DNA from 3 places in the Agrobacterium sp. O3.4 genome. Region 3 is predicted to be linked to each of the others. Evidence: predicted binding sites of a transcription regulator. Region 3 holds the regulator's gene; each other region holds the start of a gene.
What was found. Region 3 encodes LexA, which represses DNA repair genes until DNA is damaged. Its sites were predicted from a motif close to TGTTCNNNNTGTGTTCNG; they were not measured.

Region 1 (6,687 bases), 100 kb from region 3:
TTGACCCGCAGCTTTATTTCCTCAGCCAGCTGCCGGCCGAAATGGATATCAGCGAGACCATCACCGTCGTCATCATGGCGCTGACGCTTTCTTTCCTGGCAACGATCTTTCCAGCATGGCGGGCCTCCAAGCTCGATCCGGTGCAGGCCCTGCGTTACGAATAAGGACCGCTTCGCAATATGGCAAAAAAAACAGTGCTGCGGCTTACCGGTGTGGAACGGACCTATGGTCAGGGTGAAACGTCGCTTTCCATTCTGCGCAAGGCCGATCTTGAATTGAGGAGCGGTGAGATGGTGGCGCTCGTCGCCCCCTCCGGTACCGGGAAATCCACACTGCTGCATCTGGCGGGCCTTCTGGAGCACCCTGACGCGGGTGAGGTTTTCATCAATGGCGCGCCATGCAACGGTCTGCCGGATGAAACCCGCACCGCGATCCGTCGCAGCGACATCGGTTTCGTCTATCAGTTCCATCACCTCCTGCCGGAGTTTTCGGCGGTGGAAAATGTGATGATGCCGCAGCTTATCGCCGGTCTCACACAGGCCGAAGCGCGCAAGCGTGCCAGCGCCCTGCTGGACTACATGCGCGTCGGCCATCGCGGCGAACATCGCCCGGCCGAACTTTCCGGTGGCGAGCAGCAGCGTGTGGCGATTGCGCGCGCGGTTGCCAATGCGCCGCTTCTGCTGCTTGCGGATGAGCCGACCGGCAACCTCGATCCCGAAACCGCGCATTATGTTTTCGATGCGCTGGAGGCCTTAGTGCGCCAGTCCGGCCTTGCGGCGATGATCGCCACCCATAACCACGACCTCGCTGCCCGCATGGACCGACGTGTCACGCTTGCAGACGGCAAGATCGTCGATTTCTGATCATCACGGTCTGAGCCGGCGATATCGTCGACGCGGCTGAGTCGCTTCGCTGCGGCTCCTCCATGGGCCGGCTCCTTCTTCCACAATTGAATTTTTTCCGAACCCGGAGGTGTTTTAACCTCCGGGTTTTTTCGCTTTGGAGTCAGGGGCTTGCCGATCATGGGAACGGAACCGCAGCCGATTCTGCCGCGTTAGAAAGAGGAATATCAGTAAAACCCTGTTGACAATCGAACAAAATGAGAACAAAGTTGGAACATAACGAGTAAGGAGAGACCAATGACTGATTTCATCCGTGACGTTGCCGCTTTCGCTTCCATCGCTGTCTTTGTTGCCAGCTTTTCGGTAATCCTCACTGCCCTGTGAAGGAAACACCGGCGCAGAAGCCTGTATGGAGGCCGCAAGCCTGTGGACTTTAAGCGCCGGAAATCGGAAAATCGCCCCCTCGATTCAGAATGACAGGACGACGATATGGGCGATACGGTTGTGCGTGGAGAAAACTCTGACGAAACGCTGAAAACGCCTGGTTTCGTCCATTTGCGGGTTCATTCCGCTTACTCCCTGCTTGAGGGGGCATTACCCCTCAAGAAAATCATGTCCAAGGCCGTTGCAGATGGCCAGCCGGCAATTGCCATCACCGACACCAACAATCTTTTCGTTGCGCTGGAGTTTTCCGAAAAAGCGCGTGACGAAGGTCTGCAGCCGATCATCGGTTGCCAGGTGTCGATCGACATGCAGGATGCGGCGGAGGATCGCCGCAATCACAACAGCCACCTCGCCAAGCTCCCAGCCATCGTGCTTCTGGCTGCCAATGCCGAAGGTTACGAGCGGCTGGTGGACCTGATCAGCCGCGCCTATCTGGAAGGCGAGGGCAGTGGCGGACATTCCGTGCATGTTACCCGCGCTTGGCTGGAAGAGGCCTCCAATGCCGGGCTCATCGCATTGACGGGCGCCACTGGCGGTCCTGTCGATATGGCGTTGAAGGAAGGCCATGCCGCGCAGGCCAAAGAGCGGCTGCTGACGCTGAAGTCGCTCTTTGGTGACAGGCTCTATATCGAATTGCAGCGCCAGTCCGGTTATGACCGCTCCCACGAGCGACGCATGATCGGCCTTGCCTATGAACATGATATCCCGCTGGTTGCCACCAATGAGGCGTTTTTCCCTTCCAAGGCAGACTATGAGGCGCATGACGCCCTGATGGCGGTGGCGCATAATGCCATCGTTTCCGATGACAGCCGCTTCCGCCTGACACCCGATCATTATCTGAAAAGCCGGCAGGAGATGACGGCGCTGTTTGCCGACCTTCCCGAGGCGCTGGAAAATACCGTCGAGATTGCGCTGCGCTGCTCCTATGTGCTGAAAAAACGCGGGCCCATCCTGCCACGTTTCACCGGCGCCAGCGAAGATCCGGAAGCGGCCGAACATGCCGAAACAGAGGAGCTTCGCCGCCAGGCGGTGGAGGGGCTCGACCAGCGGCTTGCGGCGCTCGGCATGTCGCCCGGCTATACGGAGCAGGATTATCGCGAGAGACTGGATTTCGAACTCGGCGTCATCTCGCGCATGAAATTCCCCGGTTACTTCCTGATCGTTGCCGACTTCATCAAATGGGCCAAGCAGCAGGACATCCCTGTTGGTCCCGGCCGCGGTTCGGGCGCCGGCTCGCTTGTGGCTTATGCACTGACCATCACCGATGTCGATCCGTTGCGCTTCTCGTTGCTGTTCGAGCGCTTCCTCAATCCCGAGCGTGTCTCGATGCCGGACTTCGACATCGACTTCTGCCAGGATCGCCGCGAAGAGGTGATCCGTTATGTGCAGCGCAAATATGGCCGCGAGCAGGTGGCGCAGATCATCACCTTCGGTTCGCTGCAGGCGCGTGCGGCATTGCGCGATGTTGGCCGCGTGCTGGAAATGCCCTATGGGCAGGTGGACAAGATCTGCAAGCTGGTACCCAATAACCCGGCCAACCCGACGCCTTTGTCAAAGGCCATCGAGGAAGAGCCGCGCCTGCAGGAAGAGGCGGACAAGGAACCCGTCGTCGCCCGCCTCCTGGATATCGCCCAAAAGATCGAAGGGCTTTACCGCCACGCCTCCACCCACGCCGCCGGTATCGTCATCGGTGACCGGCCGCTGTCGAAGCTGGTGCCGATGTATCGCGATCCGCGCTCCGACATGCCGGTCACCCAGTTCAACATGAAATGGGTGGAAAGCGCCGGTCTCGTCAAATTCGACTTCCTCGGCCTGAAGACGCTGACGGTATTGAAGGTCGCCGTGGATTTTGTCGCCAAGCGCGGCATCAAGGTCGATCTTGCCGCCATTCCGCTGGACGACACGAAAACCTATGAGATGTTGTCGCGTGGCGAGACCATCGGCGTGTTCCAGGTGGAAAGTGCGGGCATGCGCAAGGCGCTGATCGGCATGCGCCCGGACTGCATCGAGGATATCATCGCGCTGGTGGCGCTTTATCGTCCGGGCCCGATGGAAAACATCCCGGTCTATAATGCCCGCAAACATGGCGAGGAGGAGCTGGAGTCCATCCACCCCACCATCGACCATCTGCTCAAGGAAACGCAGGGCGTTATCGTCTATCAGGAACAGGTGATGCAGATCGCCCAGGTCCTGTCAGGTTATTCGCTCGGCGAAGCCGATCTTCTGCGCCGTGCCATGGGCAAGAAGATCAAGGAGGAGATGGACAAGCAGCGCGAGCGTTTCGTCGATGGCGCCATCAAGAACGGCGTGTCGAAACCGCAGGCCGACACCATCTTCGACCTTCTGGCGAAGTTCGCCAATTACGGCTTCAACAAGAGCCATGCCGCCGCTTACGCCATCGTTTCTTACCAGACCGCCTATATGAAGGCGCATTATCCGGTGGAGTTCCTGGCGGCCTCCATGACGCTCGATATGGCGAACACGGAAAAGCTCAACGATTTCCGGCAGGATGCCGGCCGCCTCGGCATCGAGGTCGTAGCGCCTTCGGTGCAGACGTCTTTCCGCCAGTTCGAGACCGGTGAAAACCGCATCTATTATTCGCTGGCCGCCATCAAGGGCGTCGGCGAGGGCGCGGTCGAACATATCGTCGAAGTGCGCGGCGACAAGCCGTTCACGAGCCTTGAGGATTTCTGCCTGCGTATCGATCCCAAACAGATCAACCGGCGTGTGCTGGAAAGCCTCATCAATGCCGGCGGCTTCGACTGTTTCGGCCGCGATCGCGCCGAACTGATTGGCGGGCTCGACCGTATCATCGGTTATGCGCAGATGGCGCAGAACAACCGCACCGTCGGCCAGTCGGACATGTTCGGTTCCGGTGGTGGTAACGGCCCGGAAAAGCTGGTGCTGCCGGCCTTCCAGCCCTGGCTTGCCTCGGAAAAGCTGTTGCGGGAATATCAGGTGCTCGGTTTTTACCTCACCGCCCATCCGCTCGACACCTATCGCCCCGTGCTGGAAAAGTTGCGTGTGCAGAATATCGCTGATTTTTCCGCCGCCGTGAAACAGGGCGCCACCGCCGGGCGTCTGGCCGGCACCGTCACCGGCAAGCAGGAGCGCAAGACCCGCACCGGCAACAAGATGGGCATCGTCACCTTCTCGGATGCATCGGGGCAATATGAGGCGGTGCTGTTTTCCGAAGGGCTTGCTCAGTTTCGTGAGCTGCTGGAGGTCGGCAAATCGCTTGTCATCACCGTGCAGGCGGAAGAACGCCCGGAAGGCATCGGTCTGCGCATCCAGACGGCTCAGTCGCTGGAGGAGAAGTCCGTGCAGATGCAGAAGGCGCTGCGCGTTTATGTGCGCGATTCCGGCCCGTTGAAAACAGTCGCCCGCCACCTCAATACCAAGGGTGACGGGTCTGTCTATTTCATCGTCATCAAGGATGAGGGCAGCCGCGAAATCGAAGTGGAACTGACGGAGAAATACCGCATTTCACCTGAGATCGCCGCAGCACTTCGCGCCGCCCCCGGCGTCGTTGATGTGGAACTGGTTTAAGGGTTCAGACGCTCACGCGTCCCCTTAAACCGGCCCTTCCTTCGTCACGGTAATGAAATCGGTTCCGGTTCCTGTCTCCAGCTGGTGACTGATATCGGAAACGGTGATCGAGCTGCCGGTTGAAAGCTCCTGTTCAATGCGGGAGCGAATGTCCGCCGGTATGTCGAGACGGCCAAGTACGGCGCTCAATTGGTCGAAGCCGCCGGGTGCTTCGGCAACGGTAATGCCAAGCCGCTTGCGGGCTGCGTTCGGCAGATGGTTTTCGAGCGTCACGCCGTTCCATTCGGCGGTCCCGGCTGCACGATCCACGGAAACAGCCTCGAAGAAATGCGTTCCGAGCGCAACTTCGGGATCCTTGATATCAATGGCCGCCTCAAATAGCGGTTTGAAATCCTGCCGCACCATGATCTGGCCATTCGGTGGATGGTTTTCGCCGGCGGATTCGTAAAGCGCCGTTACGAAGGCGTCGGTGAGAAGCGGTCCGGTGGTCTTCAACCCCTTCCAGCGCTTGAAACCGTTGACGGCGCTCACCGTCATCTGTCCGGCATACCCATCCGCTGCGCCGGCGTCGAAACCAAGACGGGTCAATACGGCCTGAATATCCATCACCCTTTCCCGCTCGCCACGCCGGGTTATGAGAATGCGCAGGGGTGAGGCGGCCTTGGCCTTCACCGCCGGTTTAAGCGCTTGCGTCTTTTCATTGACGGCAACTTCGACGGTGCCCAAAGCCGCATCGAAGGTCGCGGGGCGCAGTTCCACATCCGATAAAAGTAGCTTGCCGTCATCAGTATCGTCACGCGGTTCAAACAACGCCGGATGCTGCACGAAACGCAGGGAAACCGGGCGGTCGGTGATGATGACATGCACCCCGGTTGCGGTGTCGCCGAAAAGTGACTTGGCGAATTTCGAAGGCAGGCGCACGCAGCCATGCGAGGCTGCGTAATTCGGCACCTTGCCTTCGTGCAGCGCAATGCCGGACCATGTCAGCCGCTGCATGAAGGGCATGGGTGCAGCCGAATAGATATTCGACTCGTGGTATTTCCGCTTTTCCAGAATGGAAAATATGCCGCTCGGCGTCTCATGCCCGGCCTTGCCGGTGGAGACTTTCGAGGTGGCGATGATTTCGCCGTTTTCGTAAAGCGAAAGCGACTGGTCGCTTTTCGAAACGAGGATCTGCAGCGACCTGCTATCGGCGGCAAGCGCCGGGAAGGCGAGAATGCTGGCCGACAGCATGCCGGTCAGAAGACGGAGGCGGAGGGACATGACGCAATACACCACATGCACAAAACTTGCTCCACTCAACCATGCGAAGTTTAAGGAAGCTTAAGGACGGTGCGCCCGCAACATCACTAATTTGTGTAAAATCTAAAATACATTGGCATGAAGCAGTGGAACGCGGTCGATGCGCAGTTCCCGGGCCCCTAGATCAAATCGCTATTTACGCGTACCAAATGTGTAGCCGGTTTCGACGCTGCCCTTGCCGAACTTGTCGCGCAGCTTGTCCATCGCCGCTTCCGCCGCCGCCCGCCGCCCGGCCTGCCTGTCGACGAGATCAGGAGGATCGGCAAGGCCCGCATCGCGCAGATCGCTGACGCCGATACCGAGCAGGCGGAATTTCGTGCCGTCGGTTTCCTTTTCCAGCATCGAAAGACCAGTGCGGAAAATCCGGTCGGCAAGCTGGGTGGGGTCATCAAGCTTGCGGTTGCGGGTACGGATCTTAAAATCAGCCGTCTTCATTTTCAGCACCACGGTCTGGCCGGCAATGCCATTCTTCTTCAACCGCCATGCGACCTTTTCGGAAAGCGAGCGCAGGATCGGCACGAGGTCCTCATGGCGGGAAATGTCGTTGAAG
Region 2 (6,687 bases), 1.1 Mb from region 3:
GGCTCTCTTTCCTGCGGATGTGAGATCGGTTCGTCTGGAGATCGGCTTCGGCGGCGGCGAGCATCTTGCCCATCGCGCGGTTGAAAACCCCGAGACAGGCTTTATCGGCGTCGAGCCCTTCGTCAATTCCATGGCCAAGCTGCTCGCAACCGTGCGCGAACGCGAGTTGATGAATATCCGCCTTTACGATGATGACGCGACGCAATTGCTGGACTGGCTGCCGGAAGGGTCGATCGATCACATTGATCTTCTCTACCCCGATCCCTGGCCGAAGAAAAAGCACTGGAAGCGCCGTTTCGTCTCCGACGTCAATCTTGCCCGCTTCCACAGGGCGCTGAAACCCGGCGGCAAGTTCTGCTTCGCATCGGATATCGACACCTACGTCAACTGGACGCTGCAACATTGCGCCCGCCATGGCGGTTTTGAGTGGACGGCGACGAGCGCTGACGACTGGCGCACGCCCTATGCCAACTGGCCGGGCACACGTTATGAGAACAAGGCGAAAAGAGAAGGCCGCAGCTCGGCCTATCTCACTTTTATTCGTCGCTGAGCGGCTGAAGTATCAGATATTCGCATCCACTTCCGCCGCAAGCGGAATGGAAGGCTGGGCGCCGGCGCGGGTGCAGGCAAGCGAACCTGCGACGGCGGCACGCTTCAGCGCCTTTTCGAAATCCATCCCCTGATCAAGGCTGGCAGCGAGATAACCGCAGAACGTATCGCCTGCGCCAACCGTATCGACGGGTACGATCTTCAGGCCGGCGGCCCGGTACAGCTTGCTATTGCGAATGGCGATCACGCCGTCCGCTCCAAGTGTGACGATCAATGTCTGGCCGGATTTTTCATGTAAGGCCTTGAGTTCGGTTTCCCGTTCCGAACCGGAAAGTCCGTTCTTGCCGATCAGCAACTCGAACTCGGTTTCGTTGGCGATGACGATATCGGCAAGGCCGGCAAGGCGCGGTCCGTCTGCGGTCAGCGGGGCAGTATTGATGACGGTGGTGACGCGCTTGGCCTTTGCGGCCGTCAGCGCCGCTTCGATGGCGGATGCGGGTATTTCGAACTGCAGCATCAGAATATCGCCCGCCGACATCTCCGCCACGACCTTGGCGGCGTCGGATGCCGACACTTCGCCATTGGCGGCGGGAATGACCGAGATCATGTTCTCTCCGCCTTCACCAATAAGGATCATCGCCGTGCCGGTCGGGCCCGGCGCGGTCTTGACGAGCGAGAGGTCGGTGCCGGCATCACGCAACAATGTCAGCGCCGGTGCGGCAAAGGTATCGTCACCCGCTGCACCGGCCATTTTGACCGTGGCGCCCGCCCGCTTTGCGGCAAGCGCCTGATTGGCTCCCTTTCCGCCCGCCGCGGTGGAGAAGCTTTCTCCCGTCACGGTTTCACCGGGTTTTGGAAGACGTTTGGCGGTGGCGATGAGATCCATGTTGATGGAGCCGAAAATAGTAATCATGGGCGGCATGTCCGTATGAAATTCAAGCGAGACGGCGACTTTGCCCGAGACGATCACTCGTCGTCAACTACCCGCAATTTGGCCGCACCGGCTCTGTTATCCGCAAAGCGGCGGGCCTGCTCGATTTCCCCATGCGCAGCTTCTTTTTCCGTCGGCGAAAAATCGAGGCCCTCAATTTTTTGGCCGCGCGCCAAGACCTTGTCTGAGGAAATCAGCATCATGTCGACGTCCTTCTGCGCCAGCCCGAAATGAGCCTGCAGCTTGCGCGTCCGGTCGTCCAGCCGCCGCACATCGTCCATCAGCAACGCCACTTCGCCTTGAATGAGATGCGCCTGCTCGCGCATGCGCTGATCTTTCAGCACCGACTGGATGACCTGCACCGACAGCATCAGAAGGGACGGCGATACGATGACGACGCGAGCCCGATGGGCGCGCTGCACCAGATATTCGAAATGCTGGTGAATATCGGCGAAGATCGATTCGGACGGCACGAAGATGAAGGCCGTATCCTGCGTCTCGCCGCGGATGAGGTATTTCTCGGCCACGTCGCGAATGTGCACTTCCATATCGCGCCGGAACTGCTGAATGGCGGCGCGCTTCGCTTCCGGCGACTCATCTGCTTTCAGTGCGTTCCAGGCTTCCAGCGGAAACTTGGCGTCGATGACAAGCGGCGGCGCGTTATTCGGCATCTTGATGGTGCAGTCCGGCCGGTAACCGTTCGAAAGTGTGGGCTGAAGCTGGAAAGCACCTGCGGGAAGTGCATCGGCAATCAGCGCCTCCATGCGCGCCTGTCCGAAGGCGCCTCGCGTCTGCTTGTTGGAAAGGATCGCCTGCAGCCCGACCACATCCTTGGCCAGATCCTGAATATTGCCCTGTGCGGCATCGATGACCGCCAAGCGCTCCTGAAGACGGCTCAGATTTTCATGCGTTGATCGGGTCTGCTCCGTCAGCGTTTCGCCCAGCCGCTGCGACATGCCGTCGAGACGCTGATTGAGCGTCTGGCTCATCTCGGTCTGGCGTGTGCCAAGCGTCTCCGCCATGGCGGCAATCCGGCCGTGCAGTTCGGACTGGGTTTTCAGAAGGTCGGAGATTTCTCCATCCGCTCCCGCTTTTTTCACGCGGTTCGTTGTGACCAGCCATGTGATCGCCAGACCGAAAAGCAGAGCCGCGAGCAGCGCGCCGAAACTGATATCGACGGAACCGGCCCGCAATGCCGGATCGAGGAGAACGGATAAATCTATGCTCATGGTTAAATCTAGCAGATTTCTTGTGATTCGTAAGATCAAAACAAGAACATTCCTGCGGCGGAAATGAGTCCGGCAGAGCGGAAGCCCGGCGCGGTTTGACCGCTCGTGTTTTTTATTTCCTCCGCGCAAGAGATACGTTATGGGAAGCCATGACTATCAAACCGCTTATCATTTTGCCCGATCCCGTGCTGCGCCAGCAATCGAAACCCATCGAACAGGTGGATGCCGAGGTGCTGCGCCTTGCCGACGACATGCTGGAAACCATGTATGATGCGCCGGGCATTGGCCTTGCCGCCATCCAGGTCGGCGTGGCGCGCCGTATGCTGGTGATTGATGTTGCGCGTGAAGGCGAGGAAAAGACCCCCGTCGTCTTCATCAACCCGGAAATCCTCAAGGTGTCGGACGATATTTCGACCTATGAGGAAGGCTGCCTCTCCATTCCCGATTATTACGCCGAAGTCGAGCGCCCAGCGGCGCTGACGGTGCGCTATGTCGGCCGTGACGGCAAGCAGCAGACCGTCGAGGCGGACGGGCTTCTCGCCACGTGCCTGCAGCATGAGATCGATCACCTGAATGGTGTTCTGTTCATCGACCATATCTCGCGGCTGAAACGCGACATGGTCATCAAGAAATTCACCAAAGCGGCCCGCGTAAAGGTCTGATCCGTCCTCCTTGTCTGGAGACGGAAGGGCACAAAGGGCAGGGGGCGACGATGTCTCTTCGCATCATCTTCATGGGCACGCCGGATTTTTCCGTTCCCACCTTGCGTGCATTGGTGGAAGCGGGTCACGAGGTCGTTGCCGTTTATACGCAGCCGCCGCGTCCCGGCGGTCGTCGTGGCCTCGATCTGCAGAAGTCTCCCGTACATCAGGCGGCCGAACTTCTGGGCCTGCCCGTGCTGACGCCCGTGAACTTCAAGGCCGAGGAAGATCGCCAGCAGTTCCGGGACTTCAACGCAGATGTGGCGGTTGTCGTGGCTTACGGGTTGCTGTTGCCTGAAGCGATCCTCACCGGCACGCGCCTTGGCTGTTATAATGGCCACGCTTCCCTGTTGCCGCGCTGGCGGGGTGCGGCTCCCATCCAGCGGGCGATCATGGCCGGCGATGCCGAGACCGGGATGATGGTCATGAAAATGGAAAAGGGGCTCGATACCGGCCCCGTCGCGCTGACCGCAAAGGTCGCGATCGGCGAGAATATGACAGCCGGCGAGCTGCACGACAGTCTCATGCTCGCAGGCGCGCGGCTGATGCGGCAGGCGATGGACAGGCTGGAAGCAGACGACCTGCCCCTCATCACACAGGCCGAAGAGGGTGTTGTTTACGCTTCGAAGATCGACAAGGGTGAGACCCGCATCGATTTCTCCCGCCCTGCACAGGATGTCCATAACCATATTCGTGGCCTTTCGCCTTTTCCCGGCGCATGGCTGGAAATGGATATTGGCGGCAAGGCCGAGCGTGTGAAGGTTCTGGCCTCTGAGCTGGCGAGCGGCATGGGAGAAGCGGGCACCGTGCTGGATGATGCCCTCACCATTGCCTGCGGCAGCGATGCCGTTCGGCTCACTCGCCTGCAAAAGGCGGGCGGCAAGCCGATGTCGGCCGCCGATTTCGTTCGTGGCACCCCCGTTCCCGTCACAACGAGGCTCGGCTGATGCCACGCTTCCGCATGACCGTCGAATATGACGGTTCACCCTATTTTGGCTGGCAGAGACAGGATAACGGCCCCTCGGTTCAAGGCGCGCTGGAGGCTGCCGTCCGGTCGCTGACAGGGGAAACCGTTTCCATTCGCGGTGCGGGCCGTACCGATTCCGGCGTACATGCCGTCGGGCAGGTGGCCCATGCCGATCTTTCTCGCGACTGGGAGCCTTACAAGCTTCGCAATGCGTTGAACGCCCATCTGGCGATGGCGAAGGAGGCCGTCTCGGTTCTGGACGTCGCAGCCGTAACGGAAGATTTCGATGCCCGTTTTTCCGCCACCCGCCGCCATTATCTCTATCGCATCATTTGCCGGAAGGCTCGGCTGGCGCTGGAACACAAACGTGCATGGTGGGTTTCGAAAGACATGGACCATGAGCGCATGCACGCGGCTGCGCAGATGCTTGTCGGCCGGCATGATTTCACCACCTTTCGCTCGGTTCATTGCCAGGCGAGCAGCCCGATCCGGACACTCGACCGGCTGGATGTGACACGCAATGGCGACCTCATCGAAATCCGCGCGACGGCGCAGAGTTTCCTGCATAACCAGATCCGCTCTTTCGCCGGTACGCTGAAAATGGCCGGTGAAGGCGCCATGACACCGGAGGATGTGCGCGCGGCACTGGAAGCACGGGATCGCAAGGCCTGCGGCCCGGTTGCGCCGCCGGACGGTCTTTATTTCATGCAGGTGGATTATCCTGATGTCATTCCGCCGCGTGTGCATTCAAAAGTCGAGACCGTGGAAGACGCGGACTGACCCAGAAGTCAGTATCGACGATCAAGCCGGGTAGACGCCAAGAAAACGCTGCAGCGCCTCCGACAGAAGCATGCCCGGCACCAGCAGCGTCATGACGATGGCGGAGACGAGCAGCGACTGGTCGCGGATGAAGAACCGCACGATCCGCGAAAAGGCGAAGACCAGCGACAGAAGCAGCGCCAGCCACAGGATGGCGATCAGCCCCTGCAAGGGCGGCAGGAAGAAAGCGATCAGGATCAGAACGGCATAGGCATAGGAAAACGGTAGCGACAGCCAGTTCATGGTGGTGACCAGCGGCGCGAATTTTTCCCGGGCACCGAAGGCAAAGAGCAGCATGCCGATCAGCAGCAGCGGCACGATCCAGCAGATGGCTTCGACCATCGCCAGACGGAAAAAGAAGATCAGCCCGGTTCCGGTGCCCGGTGGACATCCAGCGAGGAAGGCCGCGCGCAGCCACAGCCAGGACACCAGCATAGCGGGCAGGCACCAGAGGGCAGAATAGAAGGAGCGCCACATGCCGCGCTCGGAGAGATCCAGATAACGCGCACCGGTATGGTCGCCGAGCAGCAGCAGCCACAGGCCCTTCAGATAAAGCCTTATTTCACTTGCCGTCGGCATGGGCGAACCATCGTTCGATAAAGGTTTCGTAGATGCGCGTCAGTGTCTCGAGATCGGCAACCGCCACACGCTCATCGACCATATGCATCGTTTGTCCGACGAGGCCGAATTCCACCACCGGGCAATAATCCTTGATGAAGCGCGCATCCGAGGTGCCGCCGGTGGTCGAAAGTTTCGGCTCCTTGCCGGTAACGGCCTCGACAGCGCCTGACAGCGACGAGATGAGCGCATTGTTGCGCGTCAGGAAAACGTGGGCCGGTCGGTCCGCCCAGACGATCTCGTATTTGACCGGGCTGCGGTCAGGGCGAAGCTCACCTTCGGTGGCAGCCGCATCCAGACGGCGGATGATTTCCGCCCGCAGGCTTTCGGCTGTCCAGGTATCGTTGAAACGAATGTTGAAGGCCGCCGTCGCCCGTGAGGGGATGACATTTGTGGCGGCATTGCCGGTATCGACGGTCGTGACTTCCAGATTGGAGGGCTGGAAATTATCCGTGCCGTGATCGAAGGGCGGGTGCATCAGCGCATGGGTCAGCTGCAGCAGCCCGCGAATGGGGTTGTCCGCGAGATGCGGGTAGGCGGCATGGCCCTGAACGCCATGCACCGTTATCCGGCCGGAAAGCGATCCGCGACGACCGATCTTGATCATGTCGCCCAGCTGGTCGGGATTGGTCGGCTCCCCCACCACGCAGGCATCCCATGTCTCGCCTTTGGCAGCCGCCCATTCCAGCAGCTTGGAGGTGCCGTTGATTGACGGGCCTTCCTCGTCGCCGGTAATCAGGAAAGAAACGGAGCCCTGTGGTTTGCCGTGTTTTTCGATATGGCGGGCAATGGCCGCGACGAAACAGGCAATGCCGCCCTTCATATCCACCGCACCGCGGCCGTACATTTCCCCGCCGGCAATCTCTGCCGAGA
Region 3 (6,687 bases):
CAAGCGCGATCATCATCTGGTCGATCTGGATCTGGTTTTCAGCGTCGAAACCGCCGATGGCGTCGAAGATTTCCGTATTGACGGCTTCAACCGCCTTTTCCACGCCCTTGCCGAGATAACGCTTGCCGCCATCGCGCAGCTCAACCGCTTCATGCGCGCCGGTCGAGGCGCCGGAGGGAACGGCCGCACGGCCCATGGAGCCGTCTTCGAGGTAAACATCGACTTCAACAGTCGGGTTGCCGCGGCTGTCGAGAATTTCGCGCGCGATGATATCGGTAATGGCAGTCATGGTCTCTCCCTTGGGAATGGAACAGATATTTTCCGTCGCCTGTCTTAGACGATGACGAAGAAATTACAATGACGGCGGGCGGCAGAAACGGAGCGCCCGCCATTTAAAATCGATTGGCACAAACGAAACGCACGGCCTCAGGCTTTGGTGATCGCGTCAAAGGCCAGAAGCTTTTCCAGCAGTTTCGGCATGTCCTTCAGGTGCACCATGTTGGGGCCGTCAGACGGTGCATTGTCCGGGTCCTCATGAGTCTCGATGAAGAGGCCGGCGACACCGACCGCCACGGCCGCGCGCGAAAGCGTCTCGACGAATTCGCGCTGGCCGCCGGTGGAACCGCCCTGCCCGCCCGGCTGCTGCACCGAATGGGTGGCGTCGAAGACAACAGGCGCGCCGAGCGAAGCCATGATCGGCAGCGAGCGCATGTCGGAGACCAGCGTGTTGTAACCGAAGGACGCGCCGCGCTCGCACAGGAGCACATTCGGGTTGCCGCTTTCGTTGAGCTTGGCCAGCACGTTTTTCATGTCCCAGGGCGCCAGAAACTGGCCCTTCTTGACGTTGATGACGCGGCCGGTCCTGGCGGCGGCGACGAGAAGATCGGTCTGGCGGCTGAGGAAGGCAGGAATCTGCAACACATCCACCACTTCGGATACGATAGTGCATTGTTCCTCGGTGTGAATGTCAGTCAGAACAGGAAAACCGTATTCCTTCTTCAGATCGGTAAAAACCTGCATCGCGCTGTCAAGGCCGATGCCGCGCTTGCCGGAAAGCGACGTGCGGTTCGCCTTGTCGAAGGAGGATTTATAAACGAGGCCGATGCCCAGGCTGTCGCAAAGTTCCTTCAGCACGCCGGCAATCATGAAGGCATGTTCGCGGCTTTCCATCTGGCAGGGGCCGGCAATCAGCGAAAAACGCTCGGTATTGGAAAAGGAGACCTTGCTGGCGCCATCGCCGGCGGTGACTTTGAGATTGTTCGTAACGCTCATCATTTTTCCTCGAAGGCGAAGGCAACGCCCTGACCGGGTGCTGCGGGCACCACCAGCCGGCCAGCCGCTTCTGTGCTGGACACGCCATTAGCAGCAAGTACCGCTTCTGTCACGGCAAGATCGCGAACGGAAAAGACGATGCCTGCGCCGCGCAATCCACCGCCGCCCTCTTCGGGAATATTAAAGGCATGTCCGCCGAAGACCGGCTTTTGCGTCAGTCTTATGCGGGCATTGCCGGTTGCGAAAAGCACATCACCATCCGGGGACATTTTGCCATCACAGCCGAAAACAGTTTCGATTAGCCGCACCGCATTCGCATCACCACCGGAAAACAGGACGATCTCGCTGAGACCGGAAACGCCGTTAGCATGGCGCTCCAGCACTGAGCGGTCGCCCGGCAGGGCCTGCAGCCGCTGGCAACTGAACAGAAAGAAATCCTCCGCGGAACCGCCTGCTGCAAAAGCCAGCCGGAAGGCCGCCTCGCTCTGCGAACCATCCGGCATTTTGACCGGCCGCGAAAATTCAAAGCCATTCCCGGCCGAGAGGCCCGCGGCTACGAATCGGTCGTGATCGCCACGAGCGTCCTGTGTCGCAGCGACCAGAGCGGAAAATCCCTCGCCTGCAACCTGTTTCCGGAAGGCCTGGTCCCGCCCGGTGAACACATCTCCGCGATCAATCGATGCATTATAGTTAGCCGGGTTAGCGATTGCGAGAGGCTCCAGATACGTTCCATCGGCGAAAAAAACGCAGGCATTCTGCGTGCCGAAGGGGTGAAGAGCCGCAGGCGCTACCGTAAATCCCAGGTTTCCAAGGCGATTTGCCGCAATGTCGATGTGCTCGACAGGCAATACGAGATGGTCGATGTGGTATGGTTTCGTCATTTCCCTGCTTCCTCCTGTCGCATGCGGCATGGCCATGCCGGAACAGTCCGGACGGCAGAAAAGCACAATTTCGTGCTTTCAGGCAAATTATCAAAACAACAGATAGCAGCTTCACGAAATTTTAGGGGATTGCGGAACACATATGGAACATATAGTGTTCGTTCTGTATTTGTTTCGCGACCTCCACTACGATTCTCAAGGGTGTTTTCCTCATGCTCACGCGCAAACAGCAGGAATTGCTTCTCTTCATTCATGAACGAATGAAAGAGTCCGGCGTGCCGCCCTCCTTCGATGAAATGAAGGACGCACTCGATCTTGCTTCCAAATCCGGCATCCACCGGCTGATAACCGCCCTCGAAGAGCGCGGCTTTATTCGCCGGCTACCTAACAGGGCACGGGCGCTGGAAGTCATCAAGCTACCGGAGGCCTATGCGCCTGGTGCGAGGCCGCAGCGCGGCTTTTCGCCAAGCGTCATCGAAGGCAGCCTCGGCAAACCGAAGGCACCGGAACCCGCACCTGCGCCCAAGGCGCCCGCCAACGATCTCGGTGGTGCTGCCACGGTGCCGGTCATGGGCCGCATCGCCGCCGGCGTGCCGATTTCCGCCATCCAGAACAACACCCATGATGTTGCCGTACCGGTGGACATGCTGGGTTCGGGTGAACATTACGCGCTCGAAGTTAAGGGCGATTCGATGATCGAGGCGGGGATTTTCGACGGCGATACCGTCATCATCCGCAACAGCAATACCGCCAATCCGGGCGATATCGTCGTGGCACTGGTGGATGACGAGGAAGCGACGCTGAAGCGGTTCCGCCGCAAGGGCGCTTCCATCGCGCTGGAAGCCGCCAACCCCGCTTATGAAACCCGTATCTTCGGGCCTGACCGGGTAAAAATTCAAGGCAAGCTGGTCGGGCTTATACGCCGTTACCATTGATCTGAATTGGCCGTCATTCTCTCGAGACAGGTGTCGTCATGCGGCGGCGCCTGTCGAAGATAACGGCAATTTCTTAGTTCGACTGACCATGTGAGTCTCGGGCACTCCTATTCTTCCCGCAGACGGATACATCTCGTCTGGTAAAGATCAGTTCCAGTTTCATATGGATATCTTTGTCGCGCACTCCTCACCGGCCTGTTATCACCAATGCGTCGTACGCCGTGGACTTCTGATCGCGTGAGGTCGTTGACGCTTGCGGGATGCGGCCGGCCTGACGCTGCCACCGAATGGTGACACTCGATGCAAAGCCCCTGCCATTCATCAACGCGATTTATGAGTGCCATGGATTATTTTCGATATTCCATCATGCCCCGACAGGTATAGAAATGCGCGTCATATCCGGGAGATAAGCCATGTACGATCTTTACATCGCCAACAAGAACTACTCTTCATGGTCACTGCGGCCGTGGGTGTTGATGCGCACTCTGGGTATCGCCTTTGATGAAAAACTTGTTCCGTTTGGCGAAGGTGTCGCCTTTTCCAGCTTCTCGCCGACCGGCAAAGTGCCTTGCCTTGTCGATGATGGCGTGACGATATGGGAAACGCTGTCGATCGCCGAATATCTCGCAGAACGGCACCAGGGCGTCTGGGCAGGCGACAAGCAGGCGCGGGCATGGTCGCGTTCGGCGGCGAGTGAAATGCATGCCGGCTTTTCCTCGCTGCGCAATCTTTATCCGATGTCGGTCGGTATTCGGGTCAAGCCGAAGGGTGGCGATGCCGGGCTTGCGGCAGACATAAAGCGCATCGATGCGCTATGGAGCGAAGGTCTGACAAAATTCGGCGGTCCTTATCTTGCCGGTCAGAAATTCACGGCGGTCGATGCTTTCTTCTGCCCTGTCGCGTTCCGTTTCCAGACCTATGGCGCTGATCTTTCACCTGCGGCAAAAGCCTATTGCGACCGGCTGCTGGCCCTGCCCGCCATGCGTGAATGGTATGAAGCCGGTTTGAATGAGATCTGGCGCGATGCGGCGCATGAGGAGGAAATCGGCGGCATTGGTGAAATGACTGCCGATCTGCGTGTGAAGGTCTGAATATCCATGCTGGCGACGTTCATTGCGGTGTCGCCAGCAACTGCCTGACTGGTTCCGGCACCTCGTATTCGAAACGGTCGGTTTTCCAGTTGTAATAGCGGTGCTCGCTCCATGGCCTGTCCGCCCCGGCAATCGCCGCGCGCAGCCGTCCGACGACCGCAGGCTGATCGCTGTCGGCAAAGTTTATTTCCACCGAACCAATGCGCCGCAATATATCCCGGTTGAGCAGAAGCGCACCTGAGCGGCATTGTGAAAACGAGGTCCTGCGGGAAACGACGACAATATCGGCGATGTCGCAGGCTTTTCCGGCAAACCGGCCGTCTTCCAGAACGACGATCCACTCCCCGCTCCCGGCGCGCGCCACGCACCATATGCCTTTGCTGCAGGTGAAGACGCCGGGTTCCGCATCTTTCAGCGCTGCCGTCATCTGCCGTGTCACCGCCCTCGTCTCCTCCGGCGTAAGTTTTGATTTTGTGGTCAATCCTACACTGGTTATTGCGGCCTCCGCTTTGAGATTGACCGGTGGAACGGGCTGTTCCGGCAACAGGAGTGCTCTTTGCCACTGGCCGTATACGAAGTCCTGCGGTCGCGTTTTTGTCGTATAGGCTTTGCCGTCGTCCAGCAGCGCCACCAGTTCCCCCTCCTCGTGAATGAGCAGATCCGGGCCATCGCGATAGGCCGTGGCCGCCGACAGGCCGAAGGCGGAAACAAGAAGCGGAATACCAAGCAATGCAAGCCGGCTGCGCAGCAAGGTGAGCAGCAGGAAACCGGCGGAGCCGAGACCAATGAACCACTCATGCGGCCGCCCCGTTGCTGCACTGCCGCCCCAGGACGCCACTTCATTGGCGACTTCGATGACAAGCGCCATGCCATAACCCATGATCTTCAGGAACGGCCCGTCGAGCCCGAACGGCATCAGCAGCATGGCGAGCAGGCCAAAGGGCATGACGATCAGCGACATCAGCGGCATGGCAGCCAGATTGGCGAAAAGTCCATAGGTGGTGACACGATGGAAATGCTCGGCCGAATAGATCGCCGTCGAAACTCCGCCAATCAGCGACGTGGTAATGACCCCGCCAATGATGGTTCCTGCCATTTGCGCCGCCGTCATCCATACCGGTCTGCGTCCGATCAACAGTCGCTCGTGATCGCCGCGCCGGCGGCCCCACCAGGCATAGGTGGATACGAGCGCGATGGTCGCGGCAAACGACATCTGGAAACTCGGCCCCATGATTTCCGAAGGCGAAAAGACAAGGATGATGAGAGCCGAAATAGCGACATTCCGGAGACTGAGCGACGGCTGATCGAAAAGAACCGCGATCAGCATCACCGACATCATCAGCCAGGCGCGCTCGGCGGAGACGGCGAAACCGGAAATCAGGTAATAGGCGAGCGTCATCAAGAGTGCCGCGAAAGCCGAAATCTTCTTGACGGGCCAGCGCTGCGCAAAAGCGGGAAACAAGCTGAAGGTCAGCCTCAGCCCCACAAAAAAAATGCCTGCGGCAAGTGCCATGTTCAGCCCGGATATGGCAACGATATGGGCAAGGCCGGAAAGCCTCAATGCCTCCATCGTATCGGCCGAGATCGCCTGTCTCTCATCAGTGACGATGGACGCGGCGAAGGCTCCGGCGTCACCGCCAATGACATAGCGGATGCGCTCTGCAATGGCGCTGCGCAGGCCATAAAGCCGCATATCCGCCCATTCCAGCCAGCCCGTTTCGACTTTGATGTCGCCCCTTGGTGATATGAGTGCCTGCGGCGGTTTGTAGAAAAATCCGGTCGCACCAATACCTTTGAAATAGGAAGCGAAGGCGAAGTCATTCAGACCCGGCAAAGCAGGGCCGGAAGGCGGCGACAGTCGGGCCTTGCCTTGAATGGTCGCGCCAAGTGCAACGGGGTCACCTCCGCCACGGGACATCAGCGAGATTCTCGCCGGCGGACGCGACAATGCTGGCGCTTCGGTCGCAGCCAGCTGAATGACATATCGCCAGGAACCGCGCGCATCCACTTCCCGGCGCACCACCGTGCCGGTGATGGTGGTTGTAACCGGGGTATCCAGTACCACGGTTCCCGCCCGCCGGGTTTCAACATCCGCCAGAAGCATGCCCAGCAGAAGAAAAGCGGCAGCGCTGCAGGTCGCCGCCGACAGGCCGTTATTATATCGGCTAAACAGCGCCAGACCGGCAGCAAGCAGGAACATGATGGCGAGAGCAGGCAAGGACGGCGTGACATCAAGGGAAAACCACAGGATCGCGCCGCAGCCGATAAAGACGGGAACGAAAAGGAAATCATGGCCGAATGCGCGTTCCTCGGCGACACAGCCGGCAACTTTTTCGGTGATGACAGCCTTGAGATTGCGCCTGACAACACGGGTGGGCAGATCATAAGCCACAAGATCGCCGGCACGGTGAACGGGAAACAGGATTTCATGCGCGCCGGGCAACTCACCCTGCAACGTTTCGGCATATCCGAGATGCTTTTTTTCCCCTTGACCAAGCAATCCGCGCC

Region 1: dnaE (DNA polymerase III subunit alpha) is a predicted target of LexA. The motif match lies at 1,102-1,119, and genes of this name have one in related genera.
Region 2: M0412_RS11190 (DNA recombination protein RmuC) is a predicted target of LexA. The motif match lies at 2,741-2,758, and genes of this name have one in related genera.

The regions. Positions count from the first base shown of each region.
Region 1 is NZ_JALPZP010000001.1:1,307,626-1,314,312, reverse strand. Features, by position in the region: gene M0412_RS06330 (lipoprotein-releasing ABC transporter permease subunit) at 1-164, shown strand, start outside; gene M0412_RS06325 (ABC transporter ATP-binding protein) at 180-863, shown strand; gene dnaE (DNA polymerase III subunit alpha) at 1,332-4,835, shown strand; gene M0412_RS06315 (L,D-transpeptidase family protein) at 4,860-6,098, opposite strand; gene M0412_RS06310 (DNA polymerase IV) at 6,270-6,687, opposite strand, start outside.
Region 2 is NZ_JALPZP010000001.1:2,297,303-2,303,989, reverse strand. Features, by position in the region: gene trmB (tRNA (guanosine(46)-N7)-methyltransferase TrmB) at 1-550, shown strand, start outside; gene M0412_RS11195 (ribokinase) at 563-1,462, opposite strand; gene M0412_RS11190 (DNA recombination protein RmuC) at 1,516-2,709, opposite strand; gene def (peptide deformylase) at 2,859-3,371, shown strand; gene fmt (methionyl-tRNA formyltransferase) at 3,422-4,357, shown strand; gene truA (tRNA pseudouridine(38-40) synthase TruA) at 4,357-5,157, shown strand; gene M0412_RS11170 (hypothetical protein) at 5,179-5,775, opposite strand; gene dapE (succinyl-diaminopimelate desuccinylase) at 5,759-6,687, opposite strand, start outside.
Region 3 is NZ_JALPZP010000001.1:1,203,615-1,210,301, forward strand. Features, by position in the region: gene eno (phosphopyruvate hydratase) at 1-289, opposite strand, end outside; gene kdsA (3-deoxy-8-phosphooctulonate synthase) at 427-1,272, opposite strand; gene M0412_RS05820 (VOC family protein) at 1,272-2,153, opposite strand; gene lexA (transcriptional repressor LexA) at 2,366-3,088, shown strand; gene M0412_RS05830 (glutathione S-transferase family protein) at 3,502-4,179, shown strand; gene M0412_RS05835 (ComEC/Rec2 family competence protein) at 4,199-6,634, opposite strand.